Regions from separate parts of the Arthrobacter sp. CC3 genome, predicted to be linked through region 1. Evidence: riboswitches for the same ligand, from Rfam matches in the RefSeq annotation. Region 1 holds a riboswitch; each other region holds the start of a gene.
The links. Region 1 has a riboswitch for S-adenosylmethionine ahead of PV761_RS01165 (bifunctional o-acetylhomoserine/o-acetylserine sulfhydrylase). Riboswitches for the same ligand answer to the same signal wherever they lie in the genome.
Positions count from the first base shown of each region.

Region 2: another riboswitch for S-adenosylmethionine. It lies ahead of PV761_RS07730 (aminotransferase class V-fold PLP-dependent enzyme); the one in region 1 lies ahead of PV761_RS01165 (bifunctional o-acetylhomoserine/o-acetylserine sulfhydrylase).
Region 3: another riboswitch for S-adenosylmethionine. It lies ahead of PV761_RS17090 (DUF1737 domain-containing protein); the one in region 1 lies ahead of PV761_RS01165 (bifunctional o-acetylhomoserine/o-acetylserine sulfhydrylase).

Region 1 is NZ_JARCCY010000002.1:279,865-284,069, reverse strand. It holds gene PV761_RS01170 (homoserine O-acetyltransferase) at 1-373, opposite strand, end outside; SAM riboswitch class IV at 386-501, opposite strand; gene PV761_RS01165 (bifunctional o-acetylhomoserine/o-acetylserine sulfhydrylase) at 593-1,909, opposite strand; SAM riboswitch class IV at 1,984-2,099, opposite strand; gene PV761_RS01160 (VOC family protein) at 2,260-2,898, shown strand; gene PV761_RS01155 (type II CAAX endopeptidase family protein) at 3,049-3,816, opposite strand; gene PV761_RS01150 (histidine phosphatase family protein) at 3,902-4,205, shown strand, end outside.
Region 2 is NZ_JARCCY010000009.1:135,478-139,682, reverse strand. It holds gene PV761_RS07740 (metal-dependent transcriptional regulator) at 1-170, opposite strand, end outside; gene PV761_RS07735 (class I SAM-dependent methyltransferase) at 203-991, opposite strand; gene PV761_RS07730 (aminotransferase class V-fold PLP-dependent enzyme) at 1,072-2,484, opposite strand; SAM riboswitch class IV at 2,520-2,633, opposite strand; gene hisN (histidinol-phosphatase) at 2,849-3,661, opposite strand; gene PV761_RS07720 (ribosome small subunit-dependent GTPase A) at 3,725-4,205, opposite strand, start outside.
Region 3 is NZ_JARCCY010000031.1:10,488-14,692, forward strand. It holds gene PV761_RS17085 (NtaA/DmoA family FMN-dependent monooxygenase) at 1-1,304, opposite strand, end outside; SAM riboswitch class IV at 1,504-1,618, shown strand; gene PV761_RS17090 (DUF1737 domain-containing protein) at 1,653-1,964, shown strand; gene PV761_RS17095 (rhodanese-like domain-containing protein) at 1,961-2,371, shown strand; gene PV761_RS17100 (O-succinylhomoserine sulfhydrylase) at 2,372-3,580, shown strand; gene PV761_RS17105 (hypothetical protein) at 3,691-4,205, shown strand, end outside.

The sequences.
Region 1 (4,205 bases):
AGTACTTGTCCGTATCAACGGGGGCGCCGGGGCCGGCCAGCTGCTCCCACCAGCCTTCCTCGTCGCTGGCACCCCTGGTGACGTGCGTGGTGCCGGTGAGGGCGTGCTGCACCAGCACGGCGTTGGAACGGTCCGCGTTCAGCGTGCCCCACGTTTCGTAGGCGAGCGTCACGTCCGGAAGAAAGCCGCCGGCCTCCAGTTCCAGCCCGCCAACGCTGAGGAACTTGACGGTGCCGTCAGGGGCGTTGGTGTCCACTGTGTTGATATCTGTCCGGGTTCCCGCCGTGCCGGCGCCTGTGCTCTTATCCGCGTTCTTTTCCACTCCGTGGACATTTGTTTCGGGTACACCGCTGCGGGTGACGGCAATCGTCATCTGAGGACCTCTTCTTCGCGCTTGCCCGCCGCCAACTGGCCGGCAGGCCAGGTCTTCACCCGGGGCACCCCGCCGCGAAAGGAGGGTTGCCGGCCAGCAAGCCGGGGCTGTCGCTGGCACTCATGACCTTCAAAGAGTCTACGAAATGCGTCGCCGCAATGGCTAAGAATGTGACATCAATATGACTCCCGGCGTCGCGGACGCCGGGAGTCATAGTCCTCAGTCGCCTTTGGCGGCGCGGAAACCGGCATCCAGGTCGGCGATGATGTCGTCGATGTGCTCCAGCCCCACCGAGAGGCGGACCAGGCCGGGGGTCACGCCGGCAACGGCCTGCTGCTCCGCCGTCAACTGGCTGTGCGTGGTCGACGCCGGATGGATGACCAGGGAGCGCACGTCGCCGATGTTTGCCACGTGGGAGTGCAACTCCAGGGCGTCCACGAACCGCTTGCCCGCCTCGGCCCCGCCGGCGATGTTGAAGGACACGATCGCACCGGTGCCCTTGGGTCCGTACTTGCGGCCGCGCTCGTACCAGGGGCTGGACGGCAGGCCCGCATAGGCGACGGATTCGACGTCGTCCCTGGACTCCAGCCACTCGGCGACGGTCACCGCGTTGGCCACGTGCCGTTCCACGCGCAGGCTCAGGGTTTCCAGCCCCTGGGCGATGAGGAAGGCGTTGAACGGGGATACCGCCGAACCGAGGTCGCGCAGCAACTGGACGCGGGCCTTGAGGATGTAGGACAGGTTCGCGCCCAGGGCACCGCCCGCCCCGAGGTCGCGGGCGTAGACAAGGCCGTTGTAGGTGGGGTCCGGCGTGTTAAAGCCCGGGAATTTCTCCGGGTCCTTTCCGAAGTCGAAGTTGCCGGAGTCCACGATCACTCCGGCGATGGCGCTGCCGTGCCCGCCGAGGTACTTCGTGGCCGAGTGGACCACGATGTCGGCACCCCATTCCAGCGGCCGGATGAGGTACGGCGTGGACAAGGTGTTGTCCACGATCAGCGGGACGCCGGCCTCGTGGGCAACGCGGGACACGCCTTCGATGTCCAGGACATCCTGGCGCGGATTGGAGACCACCTCGGCGAAGAAGAGCTTGGTGTTCGGCCGGACGGCATCCTTCCACTGCTGGAGGTTGTCCGGATCCTCGACGAACGTCACGGAGATGCCGAACTTCTTCAGGGTGTGGGCCAGCAGGTTATAGGTTCCGCCATAGAGGCTGGGGCTGGCCACCACATGGTCGCCGACTTCGGCCACGTTGAGGATGGCGAAGGTTTCGGCAGCCTGGCCCGAGCTGAGCAGCAGCGCCGCCAGGCCACCTTCCAGGCTGGCAACGCGCTGTTCCACCGCATCCTGGGTGGGGTTGCCGATGCGGGTGTAAATGGGCGCCAGTTCGGCCAGCGCGAAGCGGTTGGCGGCGCTTTCGGCGCTCGGAAACACGAACGACGTCGTCTGGTAGATGGGCAGTGCCCGGGCACCGGTGGCGCTGTCCGGCACCTGGCCGGCGTGGATCTGGCGGGTTTCGAATGACCATGCGTTGGACATCTGGGAGCTCCTTCTAAGGAAGGGCACCTCGGCCGTGCCGGACATGCCGTACTGGACATGCCCTGGCAGGACTGGTGCCGCGCTTGCCGCCCGGCGGTTGCCGGCAGGCCAGGTCTTCACCCGGGGCACCCCACCGCGGAACGAGGGTTGCCGGCCAGCAAGCCGGGGCTCGATGCTGGCGCTCATGACCTGGGCCCAGTCTAGGAAGGGCGGATCGCCTGTGAACAGCTTTGTGACGAAGGACGTCAGCGGCGTGATTTCACGGGCCTTGTGCGGGTCCGCGATGACATCCCATCTTGGTTAGGCCACCCTTAGCTGAGAGCTCCATCACAAAGTGCCAAGATGAGGGCATGCGCATGGATCACGTCTCTTACGCCTGTGAACAAGATGGCTTGGCTGCCACCACCGAACGTATTGCAACCGCCCTCGGCGTCGAAGCCGTGAAGGGCGGGGTACACCCCCGTTTTGGCACCCGCAACATGATTATCCCGCTCGCCGGGCACAAGTATCTGGAGGTGGTGGAGGTCCTGGACCACCCGGCCTCCGACAAGGCTCCGTTCGGGCAGGCTGTCCGGGCACGCTCCGCAGCCGGCGGCGGCTGGATGGGCTGGTGCGTCGAAGTGGACGACCTGGCACCGTTCGAAGAACGCCTCGGCCGCTCGGCTGTCAACGGCAACCGCAAGTTCCCCGACGGCCGCGAACTTGTCTGGAAGCAGATCGGCATCCTGGGCCTCATTGCAGACCCGCAGGTTCCGTACATGCTTAAGTGGGAAGGCGACCCGGAACTTCACCCGTCCAACGCCTACCCAAGCAACGTTAAGATGTCCAGCCTCACCATCGCCGGCTCGGCCGAACGCGTCACGGAATGGCTCGGCCAACCGGTGGAGAAGCCCCTGGAGGATGTGGCCGTTGAATGGGTCGCCCCGAAGGGAACACCCGGAATCCTCTCGGTCACCTTCGAGACCGCTTCCGGGGCAGTAACCATCTGAGCCTGTTCCACAAGGTGGTCCCCCAAGGGACCACCCGGCAGCCTGCTGCCCCCGATCTTCGGCCGCTATCAGCGGGTGCCAACGACGCCACCCACCGATAGCGGCCGAATCCTTTTAACCCGGCCGGTTCGGCTAACCCGGCCCGATCGGCTAACCCAGCCCGATCGCCTTGCCGAACAGGCTGAAACCGACGAACGCAACGATGTCCAGCAGCGCATGGGCGATCACCAGCGGCATCACGCGGCGCGTCTTCGTGTAGATCCAGGCGAACACGACGCCCATGACGGCGTTGCCGATGAACGGGCCGAAGCCCTGGTAGAGGTGGTAGCTGCCGCGGAGCATGGAACTGGCGAAGATGGCCAGCGGCATGCTCCAGCCGAACTTCCCGAGCCGGTCCAGCAGGTAGCCCACCACAATGACTTCCTCGACGATCCCGTGCCGCACTGCGGAGAGGATCAGCACGGGAATGGTCCACCAGTAGGCATCCAGCGCGCTGGGGATGATGGCGGTGGTGATGCCCAGGGCCCGGCCGGCCGCGTACAGCCCCAGGGACGGGATGCCGATCAGCGCTGCCAGGCCCAGCCCCTGCAACAGGTCCTTCCCCGGTCGGACGAAGTTGAAGCCGAGTTTGCGGAACGCCGAAGCGCCGGACTCCCCCGCCCCCCGGTGTTCAGTGAGGAAATAGATGACCAGGACCACCGGCACCAGGGCGAACAGAATGTCCAGCAGCTGGTAGGTCAGGTCGAAGTATTCGCGGCTGCTCTGCGAGCGGTTGAGGGTGGACGTACCTTCCGCCAGGGGCGCCCGCGTCAGCTTGTCGAGCAGCTGCACCACCGAATACACGGCGGACTGCCCCAGCGACAGACCCAGGACAATCCAGACTTCGATCCGCAGACGACGGCGGGAGGGAACCAGCATGTTCCTATCTTGCCTGCACTTGCTGGTTCTTTCCTGTCCGCCGCCTCCCTGAAGCCCTGCGGCCCGGGGCCTATGCTAGGAATTTATGAGCGCGCCCGACAAAATCATCATGATCCGGCACGGCCAGTCCGCCGCCAACGCCGACACCTCCATCTACAACAGGGTGCCGGATTACCGGATACCGCTCACGGAACTCGGCGTGGCACAGGCGCAGGCCGCTGGCGAGCAGATCCGCCGGGAGCTGGACGGGCAGCAGGTGTGCGTTTACGTCTCGCCCTACCTCCGGGCCTACCAGACCCTCGAGGCGCTCAACCTGGGCCCGCTCATTGAACGGGTCATCGAGGAGCCCCGGCTCCGGGAGCAGGACTGGGCGAACTTCCAGATCGCCG
Region 2 (4,205 bases), on a different contig from region 1:
ACCAGTCCCTGGTCCTTGAGTTTGCGGACCATCTCCGAGACCGAGGAGTTGGCGACTCCGAGCCGCTGGGCCAGCTGCGAGGACGTGATGGGCTTGTCCTGCCACTCCGTGAAGGAGTAGATGACCTTGACGTAGTCCTCGATGGAGGAGGAGGGCGCGCTGGTCTTCACGAGTCCAAGCCTACCGCTTTGGCTGCGGGCACTCATGCTTTGAACGCCCGCCAGGTCTGGGTGAGGTATGGGAGTCCGATGGTGTCCGCCGGGGAATGGCCCAGGTGCTCGTGGAGGTACCAGTCCAGGTTGTGGCGGACCTTTGCGCGCGTATTCTCGCCGGCTGCGAGGTAGTAGCTGCGGGACTTTGCCAGCTCGACGATGTCTCCGGTGGTCACGGGGTCTTCCCAGCGTGTCAGGTGGCTCTCGAGCCCGTCGAACTCCGGCCCGATCGCTGGGCGGAAGTCCGGCTTGTGCACGTCCCCGGCGTGCATGATCCGGGAGAGGCGGTGGACCCAGGGGACGGACGTGTCCAGCTGGTTCCACACCAGTCCCAGCACCCCGCCGGGGCGGAGGATGCGGGACAGTTCGGTGCTTGCCAGGAGCGGATCGCACCAGTGCCAGGCCTGGGCAACAACGACGACGTCGAACGCCGCGTCGGGGAGTCCGGTTGCCTCCGCTGTTCCCTCTGTCGCCGGAACTCCCGGCAGGACGAGCCGCAGCTGGGCAAGCATGTCCGGTGAAGGATCCACTGCGGAGACTGCCAGGCCGCGCTGCACCAGCAACGCGGTGAACTTGCCCGTCCCGGCGCCGATGTCAGCGGCGTCGGATGCGCCTGCTGTGCCGGCCCCGGCTGCGCCCCCGGCGCTGTGGATCAGCCAGTCCGCTGAGTCGCCAGGGTAGCTTGGGCGGACACGGTCATAGTGTTCACCGCCGTCCTGGAAGCTCTGGCCGAGCTCGTAGCGGCGCTGGTGGTGCAGTTTGGGGCCTCCCCGTGCCACGTGCAGTCTCCTTCGGGCAGGCTGGAATTCTTACCCCTCGAATTTACCGCACGGACCGCGGCCCGCAGGGCCCCCGGGCCTTAGTCGTCGGTGCAGGGTGCTGCGCCGGCGGTGCCGGGGGTGTTGGGAGCCCACTCGGGGTAGCTGCGGGTGTCGTTGGCCGGCACCCAGCGGCCGGCGTCCACAACGTAGTCCCAGCCCAGGCCAGTGCGGCGGAGTTCCTCGATGCCGGCGAGCAGGCGCTGGGCGTCCTCCAGCCGGGAGCCGACGCCGAAGCTTGCGCGGAGCGAGCCCGAGGGCAGTCCCAGCCGCTTGAGCAGCGGGTGGGCGCAGAAGCGGCCGTCCCGCAGGCCCACGCCGTGTTCGGCGGAGAGGTAGGCCGCAACCAGGCCGGCGTCGTAGCCGGCAACGGAGAAGTTGACCACACCGATGGTGTCATTGGTGTCGCTGAAGATCTGGTGCACGGTGACGCCGTCGATCCTCTGCAGCCCTTCTACCAGGAAGGAGCGGATGGCGGTCTCATGGGCGTGCCACAGCTCCTGGTCCAAAGCGCCGATGACCTGGGTGGCGCGGGCAAGCGTGGCAGCCCCGAGCACGTTGGGGGAGCCGCCCTCATGCCGTGCCGGTCCCGTGGCCCAGCTGACGGAATCCAGCCGGGCCTCGCGGACGGCTCCGCCGCCTGCCAGGTGGGGTGTCCCGGCGTCGAGCCAGTCCGGCCGGCCCACGAGGACGCCTGACCCGAAAGGCGCGTACAGCTTGTGACCCGAGAAGGCGAGGTAGTCGACGTCGTCCGCTGCGATATCGATGCGGCGGTGCGGGGCCAGCTGAGCCGCGTCCACCACAATCCGTGCGCCGTATTCGTGCGCAAGTGCGGCCAGTTCGCGGATCGGAAGTATTTCGCCGGTGACGTTGGAGGCACCGGTGACGGCCAGCAGGCTGATGTCGCCCTGCCGGAGTTCAATGCGGAGGCTTTCCAGGGTGGCCTTCAGGGTGGGGGCGGCAACCACGCTGCGGTGCGGCACGCCCTGCCAGGGGAGCAGGTTGGCGTGGTGTTCGATGTCGAGGTAGAGCACCTCACCGGTGTGGCGGCCGTCCGCCACCGGCAGGCAGCCAGCCAGCAGGTTCAGGGAGTCGGTGGTGTTCCTGGTGAAAATGACGGAATCGTCCGGCCTGCCACCGACGAAGCCGCGGACGATGTTCCGTGCATTTTCGTACACGGACGTGCTGATCTGCGAGGCGTAGCCGGCGCCGCGGTGCACGCTGGCGTAGTACGGCAGGATCTCGTTGAGGTACGCCGAGACGATGGACAGTGCCGGTGCTGATGCGCCGTAATCCAGGTTCGCGTAGCGGACATGGCCGCCCTGGATCAATGGAGCCTGGATCTCCGCGCCGGTCACGGCCGAGAGGGGGCGCCGGGCGACGCTGAACCGCTCGTCCAGGCGGGTTGTGGCGGGGGCGGTTCCGGGGTTTGCGGGGAACGTGGCAGTAGTCATGGGGACCTCACTGTAAAGGGACCCCTCACTCCGGGGATCCGCGCTTGCCGGGTCCGTTCCGGACCGGCCTGGTCGTCACCCGGGGCACCCCACCGCGAATGGAGGGTTGCCGGCCAGCAAACCGGGGTTTAGCGCTGGCACTCGTGACCTGTTTCGAGATTAGGACATTGACGGCGCCGCGGGAAAGCTGCGGCAATTATTAAGCGGATTGTTACGTGCGCCGGAAGAAGGGCGATGCGGCCGAATAAACGACGGCGGACGCCCCCTTGGGAGGGGCGCCCGCCGTCGTTTATTCGGCACTGCGTTCAATCAGCAGCGCCTTGATCAGCCTCGCTCATGGCCGCACCCGGGGGTGCCGTGCGTGTTAGAGGAGGTCGTCGATGTCCGGGTTAAGCCGTTTGAGGACCTCGGAGTGGAGGATTGAGTTGGTGGCGAGGGCGTTCCCGCCGAAGGGACCGTCCACTCCCTCCAGCGAAGTGAAGCGGCCGCCGGCTTCCGTGACGATGGGCACCAGGGCGGCCATGTCGTAAAGGTTCAGCTCCGGCTCGCAGGCGATGTCCACGGACCCCTCGGCCACCATGCAGTAGGACCAGAAATCGCCGTAGGCCCGGGTCCGCCAGACGTCCTCCGTGAGGCCCAGGAATTCGTCCAGGTTGCCGCGCTCCTTCCAGCCGCTAAGGCTCGAGTAGGAGAGGGAGGCGTCCGAGAGCTTGGACACGTTCGAAACCTTCAGGCGGGTGGCGGCCGCAAGCGACCGTCCCATATAGGCGCCGGCCCCTTTCGCGGCCCACCAGCGCTTTCCCAGCGCCGGCGCGCTGACCAGGCCGACCACCGGCTCGCCTTCATCCACGAGGGCGATCAGGGTGGCCCACACCGGCACGCCGCGGACGAAGTTCTTGGTGCCGTCGATCGGATCAATGATCCACCGCCGGGAACCGTGCCCGGAACTGCCGAACTCTTCGCCGAGGACGGCATCCCGCGGGCGGGAACGGGACAGTTGGCCGCGGATGGACTCTTCAGCTGCCTTGTCAGCATCCGTGACCGGAGTCAGGTCCGGTTTGGTTTCAATCTGAAGGTCCAGCGCCTTGAAGCGGCTCATGGTCTGGGAGTCGACAGAGTCGGCCAGGACATGGGCGAGGCGCAGGTCGTCGTTGTAGCTCGAAGCGGGTTGGGTCATGGTTCCAAACTACCGTCTCTTGGCCGGCCGGGCGGGATGTCAGGTCCCTGGCCCCTCCGCCTGCTAGGAAACGATGCCGAGTTCCTTCGCTTCCTGCGCTTCCATCCGGGGATCGGTACCGAGCAACCGGCGCAGGGACGCGAGCCGCGCCGCGCCCGACGGCCCTGCGTGTCCCTCGGCCACCCAGGCGTCCACTCCGCAGTTGACGGCGGACGCATCATGCTTGCAGCCGCGTTCGCAGGAATCCGTGCCGGGTTCGAGGTCGGGGAACGAACGCAGGATCCGGTCCGGGTCGACGTGGGCAAGGCCGAACGACCGGATGCCCGGGGTGTCAATGATCCAGCTTCCGGCCGGCGCGTCACTGATCCGCAGGGCCAGTGCCGACGACGACGTGTGCCGTCCGCGCCCCGTGACGGCGTTGACTCCTCCCGTGGCCCGCTCAGCGCCGGTCAGGGCATTGACCATGGTGGACTTCCCCACGCCCGAATGCCCCAGCATGACGGTGACCTTCCCGTCGAGGTGCGCACGGAGCTGCGAGACGGCG
Region 3 (4,205 bases), on a different contig from region 1:
AAGCCGCCGTCGCCATAACTTGTCCGGAGCAGCCCGCGGCGCCGCAGCACGGGCGCCAGGCGGTCCAGCACCCCGTGGACGGTGGCCGGGTCCACGAAGCCGGAGAACAGGAACCCGTCCCCGCCCACCTGGGCCCCGGTCTCCTCGAGGTAGTCAGCAATGTCCTCGGCTGTGCCGATGATGCTGTCCCCGGCGCCGCCGCTGCGGGCCTGCAGGAGCTGGCGCAGCGTGGAGCCCGGCGGACCGGCTTTGGCGAAGTGGTCCAGGGTGCCCTGGTTGCTGTTGGTGGTCAGTTCAGGGAGCGGGGCGTCAAGGTCGAACTTTTTGAAGTCGATGACGGAGAGGTACGAGATGGAGTTCAGCTGGCTGTCGATGTCGCGCTGCGTGAGTTGGCGCCGCTGCTCCCGGAGCTCGTCCGCTTCTGCCCGGGAGCCGACCACGGTGGGCTTGAGGACGAACAGCACCTTGACGTCGTCGGGGTTCCGCCCTGCCGCGGCTGCCTCGGCCCGGATCGAGTCCCGGTAGGCCTTCATGCCGTCCGCACCCCTGGCCAGGGCGATGGCGACGTCCGTGTTGGCACCCGCGAACGCCTTGCCCCGCGGGGATGCCCCGGCCTGCACCAGGACCGGCTCCTCGGGCAGCGGCGCCGTGTTCAGCGGCCCCCGGACTTTGAAGAACTCGCCGTCGTGGTTGATCGGGTGGACCTTCGTGTGGTCCGCGAAGATGCCGGCCTCCGCGTCCTCCACGATCGCGTCCGGCTCCCAGCTGCGCCAGAGCTTGCGCACCACGTCCACGAATTCCTCCGCCTTCTCGTAGCGGAGATCGTGCTCAATCTGCTGGTCCAGGCCGTAGTTCTGCGCGGCAAGGTCGCTGCCGGAGGTCACCACATTCCAGCCCACCTGGCCGTTGGAGAAGTGCTGAAGGGTAGCCAGCAGCCGTGCCGCGGTGAACGGCGGGTAGAAGGACGCACTCACTGTGGGAACAATGCCCAGGTGCTCGGTGGCGGAGAGCAGGTACGGAACCAGGGCCAGCGGATCGTGTTTGGGAGCGAAGGACGCCTGGGCCAAGGACACTTCGGCGCTGCCGCCGTAGGTGTCCGGCACGGTGAGGGAGTCCTCGATGATGAACAGGTCCAGCCCGGCCCGCTCAAATTCGCGCACGGCGTGCTGGTACAGGGCGGGTTTTTTCCAGTCGTACCCGATGCCGTAGCCGGGCGTGCCCCAGCCCTGGACGCCGAAGCCGTGACCCACAAACCAACCGAAGTGCAGCATGGGACTGACTGTATTCCCGTTCGATCCATTCACGGCTGCCTGATTTCATCCGGCGTTACAGCGGTTCATCTCCCGTCATTATCCTCCCGGCAGGTTCTTTTGTAACGGCAATATGGGGTCACGTACGGGTCACCGGAAACGCGGGGGCAGTGCCGCGTTCTGCCATGTCCCGTTACGGAAGATGACGACGACGGCGGTGCGGGCCGCCGTCGTAAGTGTTACGTTTTTGGGGAGTAATGAGAACCGGTGCCAAGCCCTGACTGGCCGGTCGGCAACCCTCCTTCCACGGCGGGGTGCCTCAGGTGAATACTCGGCATATCGACCCATTCGAGCTGCAAGCGTGAGAGAAGGAGATCCGTCGTGTCTGACGCACCCGCCCCACTGGCTACCGAACCGGCCGCCGCCGGCCAGGACCAACCGGCCCAGGACCTGCCCCAGGAAAAGCTGGCCTACAGGCTGATTACCGGCCCCGACGACCGCTCGTTCTGCGAGCGCATCTCCGCGGCCCTGGCCGATGGCTATGTTTTGCACGGGAGCCCGGCAGCCACGTTCAACGGCACCAGCGTGATCGTGGCGCAGGCCGTGGTGCTGCCCGCAGCCATCGCCAGCTCGGACGCCGCGGTGGCAACGGCGGTGGACGAACTTGAGTTCGACCTCGACTTCCCCGGCGAAGGTTTCGAGGGCCACGCATGAGCTACGCCGGAGACCTGACCCCGCAGGACGCCTGGGCCAAACTGGAACAGGGCGCGGTACTGGTGGATGTCCGCACCGAAGGCGAATGGGCCCACATCGGCATCCCGGACACAAAAGCCACCGAAAACGATCCCCTCTTCATCCAGTGGACGTTCCCCGGCGGCATCCCCAACCCGGAATTCATTCAGCAGCTGAAGCAGCAGGCACCGGAGGACACCGGCGTCGAACTGGTGTTCCTCTGCCGATCAGGCGTCCGCTCGATCGCCGCGGCAATCGCCGCCACGCAGGCCGGCTTCACCGCCTACAACGTCCTCGAAGGCTTTGAAGGCGAACCGGACCGTTACGGCGAGCGCACCGTCAACGGCTGGAAAAACCGCGGACTGCCCACCAACCTCGGAAAGAACTAAGTGACTTTCAATCCCGACGCCGCCGGCTGGAGCCCCGACACCCAGGCTGTCCGCGGCGGCCTTGACCGCACCAACTTCCAGGAGACGGCCGAGCCGATCTTCCTCAACTCCGGCTTCGTGTATGAGTCCGCAGCAGCCGCAGAACGCGCCTTCACCGGCGAAGACGAACGGTTCGTGTACTCCCGCTACGGCAACCCGTCCGTGGCCACGTTCCAGGAGCGGCTCCGGCTGCTCGAGGGCACCGAGGCGTGCTTTGCGACGGCGTCCGGCATGTCCGCCGTCTTCACGGCCCTCGGTGCGCTGCTGGCCGCGGGCGACCGCGTGGTGGCTGCCCGGTCGCTGTTCGGCTCCTGCTTTGTGATCCTGAACGAAATCCTGCCGCGCTGGGGCGTGGAAACGGTGTTCGTGGACGGTCCGGACCTGGAGCAGTGGCGGGCCGCCTTGGCCGAACCGACGACGGCGGTCTTCTTCGAGTCGCCGTCGAACCCGATGCAGGAGATCGTGGACATCGCCGCGGTCAGCGAACTGGCCCACGCGGCCGGGGCAACGGTCGTCGTCGACAACGTCTTTGCCACTCCCCTGCTGCAGCGCTGCGGCGAGCTCGGCGCAGACGTGATTGTGTACTCCGGAACCAAACACATTGACGGCCAGGGACGGGTGCTCGGCGGCGCCATCCTGGGCACCAAGGAGTTCATCGACGGACCGGTCAAACAGCTCATGCGCCACACCGGGCCTGCGCTGTCCGCCTTCAACGCCTGGGTACTGACCAAGGGCCTGGAGACCATGGCGCTGCGCGTCAACCATTCCTCCGCCTCGGCGCTCCGCCTGGCCGAATGGCTCGAGGAGCAGCCGGCTGTCAGCTGGGTCAAGTACCCGCTGCTGAAGTCGCACCCGCAGTACGAGCTCGCCGCCAAGCAGATGAAGGCCGGCGGCACCATACTCACGCTGGAGCTCTCGCCGTCGGCGGGCCGCACGGCGAAAGAGGCAGCCTTTGCGCTGCTGGACGCGCTGCGGATCATCGACATCTCCAACAACCTTGGCGATGCCAAATCGCTCATCACCCACCCGGCCACCACGACACACCGCGCCATGGGTCCGGAAGGGCGCGCAGCCATCGGGCTGAGCGACGGCGTGGTCCGGCTGTCGGTTGGGCTCGAGGATGTCGACGACCTCATCCGCGACCTGGAGCAGGCGCTCAAGCAGATCTGACCGGCGCAGGGCGGAACCGCCTTGTGAGTCATGCTTCGTGGTGGCCTTTCTGCTGGACCTCGGTGGCGGTCTTCTGCCCGGCCACTTGACGCCGGTGCAAGGATGAAGTCATGTCCTTCTTTGACGATGTGCCGGAGCCGCCCCAGCGGCCGCGCCCGCCCAAGCACGTACCTCCGGTTTGGGCCGGCCCGCCTTCTGACGAGCTTCCGGCGGTTGTCCCGCTGGGCCAGTTCCTTCACCGGTCGGCGCGAATGATCATGGCGGCGAAAAGCGTGGACGTCTTCTCCATCGGGTGCCTGATCGAGGTGGTGTGGTGCGTCCGCCGGTCCGATGAGACGGACAGTCAATGGAGCGTTGTAACAGATCAGTGTTTCAACCGCGGCGGCTACCGGTTGGATTCGGAAACCGGCCGTGGGGGCGCATTGCGTTTTGGTGTCGCCCTTCCGGACGGACGGAAGACCACCACTTCCCATCTGCACCTGGGCATGTTTGACGGATCGGAGCAGGTGGCGGGGCCGGTGCTGATGATGGCGGGCGGCGGAGGCGGTTCAGCGAACGACGAGGAAATTTTCTCCTCCACGCGGTTCTGGCTCTGGCCGCTGCCGTTGGGCGGGGACACCCTACT